2 regions of the Streptomyces sp. NBC_01233 genome follow, and region 2 is predicted to be linked to the other one. Evidence: riboswitches for the same ligand, from Rfam matches in the RefSeq annotation. Region 2 holds a riboswitch; the other holds the start of a gene.
What was found. Region 2 has a riboswitch for glycine ahead of gcvT (glycine cleavage system aminomethyltransferase GcvT). Riboswitches for the same ligand answer to the same signal wherever they lie in the genome.

Region 1 (3,395 bases), 4.8 Mb from region 2:
GGATGAGGCAGATGGTGCGCTGCTCGTCGCCGTTCGCGCGGTGGTAGGCGCGGACGGCCAGCAGGCCGGCGAGCTCGCCCTGGGAGCCGGCGTTCGGCTGGATGGACACCTTGTCGTAACCGGTGACCTCGCAGAGACGTTCCTCCAGCTCGGTGATGAGCGTGAGGTAGCCCTCGGCCTGCTCCACCGGAGCGAAGGGGTGCAGCTGGCCGAATTCGGGCCAGGTGACCGACTCCATCTCGGTGGTCGCGTTGAGCTTCATGGTGCAGGAGCCCAGCGGGATCATGCCGCGGTCCAGCGCGTAGTCCTTGTCCGAGAGCTTGCGCAGGTAGCGCAGCATCGCGGTCTCGGAGCGGTGCTGGTGGAAGACCGGGTGCGACAGGTAGTCGTCCGAGCGCAGCAGGCCCTCGGGCAGGGTGTCGGCCGTGGTCGCGTCGAGCGCCTCGATGTCCGCGGTGACGCCGAAGGCGGCCCAGACGGCCTCGACGTCGGCGCGCAGGGTGGTCTCGTCGCAGGAGACGGAGACGTGGTCGGCGTCGACCTGGTACAGGTTGATGCCACCCTCGCGGGCGGCGGCGACGACCTCGGCAGCGCGGCCCGGGACACGGGCGGTGACCGTGTCGAAGTACGAGCCGTGCACGATCTCGACCCCGCCGGCCGTCAGGCCCGCGGCGAGCAGGGCCGCGTAGCGGTGGGTCCGGCGGGCGATCGTCCGCAGACCGTCCGGGCCGTGGTAGACGGCGTACATGGCGGCCATGACGGCGAGCAGCACCTGAGCGGTACAGATGTTGCTGGTGGCCTTCTCGCGGCGGATGTGCTGCTCGCGGGTCTGCAGCGCCAGGCGGTACGCCCTGTTGCCGTCCGCGTCCACCGAGACGCCGACGAGGCGGCCGGGCAGCGAGCGGGCGTGCTTGTCCTGGACGGCCATGTAGCCGGCGTGCGGTCCGCCGAAGCCCATCGGGACGCCGAAGCGCTGGGTGGTGCCGACGGCGATGTCCGCGCCCAGCGCGCCCGGGGAGGTCAGCAGGGTCAGCGCGAGCAGGTCGGCGGCGACGGCGACGATGGCGCCGAGCTCGTGCGCCTGGTCGATGACCGGCTTGATCTCGCGGACGGCACCGGAGGCGCCCGGGTACTGGATCAGCACGCCGTAGACACCGCGCTCGGCGACCTCGGCCGGGATGCCCTCGGACAGGTCGGCGACGACGACCTCGATGCCGATCGGCTCGGCGCGGGTCTCGATCACGGCGATGGTCTGCGGCAGCGCGTCGGCGTCCACGAGGAAGACGTTGCCCTTGGCCTTGCCCACGCGGCGGGCCAGCGTCATGGCCTCGGCGGCCGCGGTGCCCTCGTCGAGCAGCGAGGCGCCCGAGGTCGGCAGCCCGGTGAGCTCGGCGACGACGGTCTGGAAGTTCAGGAGGGCTTCGAGGCGGCCCTGCGAGATCTCCGGCTGGTACGGCGTGTACGCCGTGTACCAGGCCGGGTTCTCCATGACGTTGCGGAGGATCACCGGGGGCGTGAAGGTCCCGTAGTAGCCGAGACCGATCATCGGGGAGAGGACCTGGTTGCGGTCGGCGAGCGAGCGCAGCTCGGCAAGCACCTCGGCCTCGGTCCGCGCCTCGGGCAGGTCGAGCGCCTCGGCGGTCTTGATCACATCCGGTACCGCGGCGGCGGTCAGTTCGTCCAGGGAGCCGTAGCCCACATGGGCGAGCATCTTCGCCTGCGCCTCGGCATCCGGGCCGATGTGGCGCTGTTCGAAGGGGATGCCTCGCTCCAGCTGGGAGAGCGGAATGCGGTTGGCGGTCATGTACGGAGGCCTCCTGGTCGTATGACCTGCGAGGGGCACCACGGCGCTGGCACCCGGACGGCCTCCCCCTCTGTCATCTGCACCTGAGAGTTTCACCGGAGTCACGGGGGTCGCCCAAGAGCTCCGGCTTTCACCGTCGGTGAGGAGTGGGACCGGCACTGCTCGCCCGGTACCCGCCCCTGCTTTCCAGAGTGGCCTCGTCCGTGCGGTACGTATGCCTGAGAGATTCCGGGGAGGATTTGCTCCTTCGGCGCCTCCGTCTTGCTCACTCGGAGGACTCTCCCGCACAGGGTCGACAGCCATCACCCAGCCTACCAGCGAGGATCTGGGGCCTCCCCCGAGTGGCCTCCGCTGCCGTTATGCACTTCTGTAGTCATTACGGAGGAGTTGCGACCATTTGGAGGGACCGTGCAGACCGACATCGATCCGCGCAGCCTGATCGGCCGCAAGGCGTTCGACCGCAATGGCACCAAGATCGGCACCGTGGACGAGGTCTACCTCGACGATGCCACGGGCGTCCCGGAATGGGCGGCCGTCCGTACGGGCCTCTTCAGCCGGGACGCCTTCGTCCCGCTGGAGCCGAGCGAGATGGTGGGCGACACCCTGCGGGTGCCCTTCGAGCGCTCCCTCATCAGGGACGCCCCCGACTTCGGCGTCGGCCGCCACCTCTCCCCCGAACAGGAGCTGCAGCTCTACCACCACTACGGCCTGGACACGACCCTGCCGACGGACTTCCAGCGCGACTTCGGCCGCCTAGCGAGCGACGAGGGCTGAGCGGGCCCGGGAGGGGGCCGGCGGCCGTGAGCCGGTGCTCGGGCCGGCTCACGCGATGCCCCGCCGTCCGGCTTCCGGATCATGCCGGGCGGGCGGCTCCCGGCTCCCCCTCCCCCACCAGCGGCAGCGGATCGGAAGGCTCCAGCTCGGGGTCGTCCACCCGGAAGGTCCGCACCCGGCCGGGCTCCGATCCGGGCTGCTCGAACCGTACGGTCACCCGCCCCACCCCGCTGCCCTGCACCCACCCGGGCCCGTACACCGCGTGCCGTACGTCGCTCCCGGCCGGCCAGCGCCGCTCGGGAGCCGGCTCCGGCCCCCCGGGCGGCTCGGCGGCCGCCGGGGCCCCGGGAGCCTCAGAAGCCCCCACAGGGGCGGCAGCGGCTCCGGGCTCGCTGTTCCCGCCGGCGACAGCCGTCCCGGCCTCCTCACTCGTCCCGCCCGCCCCGCCCGCCCCGTCCGGCTCAGTGGCGAGCGACTGCGCGAACAGGTCCTCCTGCGTGTAGTCCGCGAGCCCCGTCACCCCCACCCCCAGCAGCCGCACTCCTCCCGTGGTGTCCACGCCCTCCAGCAGCCGCGCCGCGGCCTCCCGCACCACCGCGGGGTCGTCCGTGGGCCCGCGCAGCGTCTCGGACCGCGTCAGCGTCGAGAAGTCGTACCGCCGCACCTTCAACACGATCGTCCGCCCCGAGTGCCCCGAGCCCCGCAACCGCTGCACACACCGGTCGGCGAGCCGCTGCACCTCGTTGCGGATCCGTACCCGGTCGTGCAGGTCCACGTCGAAGGTGTCCTCGACCGACACCGACTTCGCGTCCCGCTC
Region 2 (3,395 bases):
TCGGAGGTGTAGACGGGGACGTACGCCGCCCCGCCGATGTCCATCGTGGGCAGGGTGAGATCGGCCGAGTCCGGGCCACCGCCGCCGGGCAGGGGGACCCACACCTGGCTGCGCCCGAGCACTTCCAGGATCCGCCCGCCTGCGTCCGGGTGCCCGAGCGCCGCCCCGAGCACCTGCTCCAGCTCATTCCCCGGCCAGCCGCTGCCCTGCATGTGCCCCTGCCTTTGCCTGATCCCGCGCGTGTCGCCCCGCAGGGTACCGGCCCCGTGTGCCGCACCGTCGCCGGGGCTCCGCCCCGGGTCCCGGGGGCAGAGCCCGGCAGCGGCGGCGCGCGCCCGGCGGTCAGGCGTGGAACCGGCGGTCAGGCGCGGAAGGCGATGCGGGTCACCGTCGCGGCGGAGGCCCGGTCCAGGAGGGTCACCGAGGCGCAGCCTGCCGGGGGGCGGCCCGCCTCGGCTTCGCGCAGCAGGCGGCCCACCGCGCCGCGGTGGCGGGCGAAGGCGTAGGCGGACACCCGTCGCCCCCGCGCGGCCTGGCCGGAGAGGGCCTCCGCGGGGCTGCTGTCGAGGAGGAGCAGGTGCAGCGCCCGCCCCCGGCGCCGCGCGGCCACCGCGAGCAGGCCGCGCACCCAGCTCTGCGTACCGCAGTCGTGGACGACCACGGAGGCTCCGGAGCGCAGGAGCCGCCACAGCCCCCAGTAGTGCGCGGCGCGCACCAGCGGGCGGTACACCGCGTACGGCAGCGCCGCCGGCATCCGCCGCTCCCAGCGCTCACGGGCGTCCTGGGAGTCGACGGCGCCGCCCTCGGCCGCCGCCCGCTTGATCAGCGTGCTCTTGCCGCCGCCGGGCAGGCCGGACACGACGACGATGTCCCCGTCCGCGAACGCGAGCCGCTGCGGGCCGTGCACCGCGGGGCCGCGCAGGTCGCGTACGGGGCGGATGCCGGGGTCCGCCGCACGCTTGCGCCCGTGGTCCCGTCCGTGCGTGCCGCGCTGCGCCGGCACCGCGTCCACGGTTCCCGTCGTCGTCACCACTCCGAATCTCCGCACAGTGTTCGCCTCCCCCGAATCGGGCCACCAGGACCCTTGCCCACTGAGTGTAAAGAGACGGTAATCCGGCAGCCCCGGTTCCGGTCCGCCCGCTCGGGGCACCGTACGAACTTTCGGACCCCTCCGCCCGATCACGGGCATGGCGTGCAATGATGTGCGCCATCTGGACCAACTGCATACCGGCCGCTTGAATCCGCGCGGGAGAGTCCCGGCACGCCGCAAGGCCGTGCGCGGGCGCCGAAGGAGCAAGATCCTCCCTTGAATCTCTCAGGCCCCGTACCGCGTGGATGAGGCAGATCTGAAAAGCGAGCTGCTCGACAGCTCCACCCAAGGTGCAAGCCGAGGAACTCTCGGCGAACCTCTCAGGTTCCGATGACAGATGGGGAGGACCCTCCTCGTCATGTCATGCCCTGGGACTCGGGAGCCACACCCATGAGCACTGCCCCCCGTCTGACCGCCCTCGATGCGCTGCACCGCTCGCTCGGTGCGACCATGACCGACTTCGCGGGCTGGGACATGCCGCTGCGGTACGCCAGCGAGCGCGACGAGCACAACGCCGTGCGCACCAAGGCCGGTCTGTTCGACCTGTCGCACATGGGCGAGATCACGCTGACCGGCCCGGAGGCCGTCAAGGCCCTCGACTACGCGCTGGTCGGCAACATCTCCACCGTCGGCGTCGGCCGCGCCCGCTACACGCACATCTGCCAGGAAGACGGCGGGATCGTCGACGACCTGATCGTCTACCGCCTCGGCGAGACCGAGTTCATGGTCGTCGCCAACGCCTCCAACGCCCAGGTCGTCCTCGACGCCCTGACCGAGCGCGCCGCCGGCTTCGACACCGAGGTCCGCGACGACCGCGACGCGTACGCGCTGCTCGCGGTGCAGGGCCCGGAGTCCCCCGGCATCCTGAAGTCCCTGACGGACGCCGATCTGGACGGCCTCAAGTACTACGCCGGTCTGCCGGGCACCGTCGCGGGCGTGCCCGCGCTGATCGCGCGTACGGGCTACACGGGCGAGGACGGCTTCGAGCTGTTCGTCGCCCCCGAGCACGCCGTGGAGCTGTGGCAGGCGCTGACCAAGGCGGGCGAGGGCGTCGGCCTGGTGCCGGCCGGCCTGTCCTGCCGCGACACCCTGCGCCTGGAAGCGGGCATGCCGCTGTACGGGCACGAGCTGACCACCTCCCTGACCCCCTTCGACGCGGGGCTGGGCCGGGTCGTGAAGTTCGAGAAGGAGGGGGACTTCGTCGGTCGCGCCGCGCTGGAGGTCGCCGCCGAGCGCGCCGCCACCAACCCGCCGCGCAAGCTGGTCGGCCTGATCGCCGAGGGCCGCCGCGTCCCGCGCGCCGGTTTCCCGGTCGTCGCCGACGGTCAGGTCATCGGCGAGATCACCTCGGGCGCCCCGTCCCCGACGCTGGGCAAGCCGATCGCGATGGCGTACGTGGACGCGGCGCACGCCGCGCCCGGCACCTCCGGCGTCGGCGTCGACATTCGCGGTACGCATGAGCCGTACGAGGTCGTGGCGCTGCCGTTCTACAAGCGGCAGAAGTAGTTCCGCACACGGCCGAGCCGTGCACGAGCCGTACGGAACCCCGTACGGCAGCGTCTCAGTACCCGAGACCACCGTTCGTATCCACTCCCCCGCATCCAGGAGAATCAGGTCATGAGCAACCCCGAGAAGCTGCGTTACACCAAGGAGCACGAGTGGCTGTCGGACGCCGTGGACGGCGTCGCGACGGTCGGCATCACGGAGTTCGCGGCCAACGCGCTCGGTGACGTCGTCTACGCCCAGCTCCCCGAGGTCGGCGACACCGTGACCGAGGGCGAGACCTGTGGCGAGCTGGAGTCGACGAAGTCGGTCAGCGACCTGTACTCCCCCGTCTCCGGCGAGATCGTCGAGGCCAACCAGGACGTCGTGGACGACCCGGCGCTCGTGAACACGGCCCCGTTCGAGGGCGGCTGGCTGTTCAAGGTGCGCCTCTCGGAGGAGCCGAAGGACGCCCTGTCCTTCGAGGAGTACACCAAGCTCACCGCCGGTAACTGACCCCAGGGGACCCTGATGTCTGTACTGAACACCCCTCTCCACGAGCTCGACCCGGACGTCGCCGCCGCCGTCGACGCCGAGCTCGTGCGCCAGCAGTCCACCCTGGAAATGATCGCGTCGGAGAACTTCGCTCCGGTCGCCGTCATGGAGGCCCAGGGTTCGGTCCTGACCAACAAGTACGCCGAGGGCTACCCGGGCCGCCGTTACTACGGCGGCTGCGAGCACGTCGACGTCGTCGAGCAGATCGCGATCGACCGCATCAAGGCGCTGTTCGGCGCCGAGCACGCGAACGTCCAGCCGCACTCGG

Region 1: linked by a shared signal. The riboswitch ahead of gcvP (aminomethyl-transferring glycine dehydrogenase) and the one ahead of gcvT (glycine cleavage system aminomethyltransferase GcvT) in region 2 are both predicted to bind glycine.

What each region holds. Positions count from the first base shown of each region.
Region 1 is NZ_CP108514.1:1,709,670-1,713,064, forward strand. It holds gene gcvP (aminomethyl-transferring glycine dehydrogenase) at 1-1,804, opposite strand, end outside; glycine riboswitch at 1,868-1,999, opposite strand; glycine riboswitch at 2,001-2,099, opposite strand; gene OG332_RS07790 (PRC-barrel domain-containing protein) at 2,213-2,578, shown strand; gene OG332_RS07795 (DNA polymerase IV) at 2,658-3,395, opposite strand, start outside.
Region 2 is NZ_CP108514.1:6,473,363-6,476,757, reverse strand. It holds gene OG332_RS31000 (enhanced serine sensitivity protein SseB) at 1-212, opposite strand, end outside; gene OG332_RS30995 (AAA family ATPase) at 362-1,030, opposite strand; glycine riboswitch at 1,237-1,340, shown strand; gene gcvT (glycine cleavage system aminomethyltransferase GcvT) at 1,481-2,596, shown strand; gene gcvH (glycine cleavage system protein GcvH) at 2,708-3,088, shown strand; gene glyA (serine hydroxymethyltransferase) at 3,104-3,395, shown strand, end outside.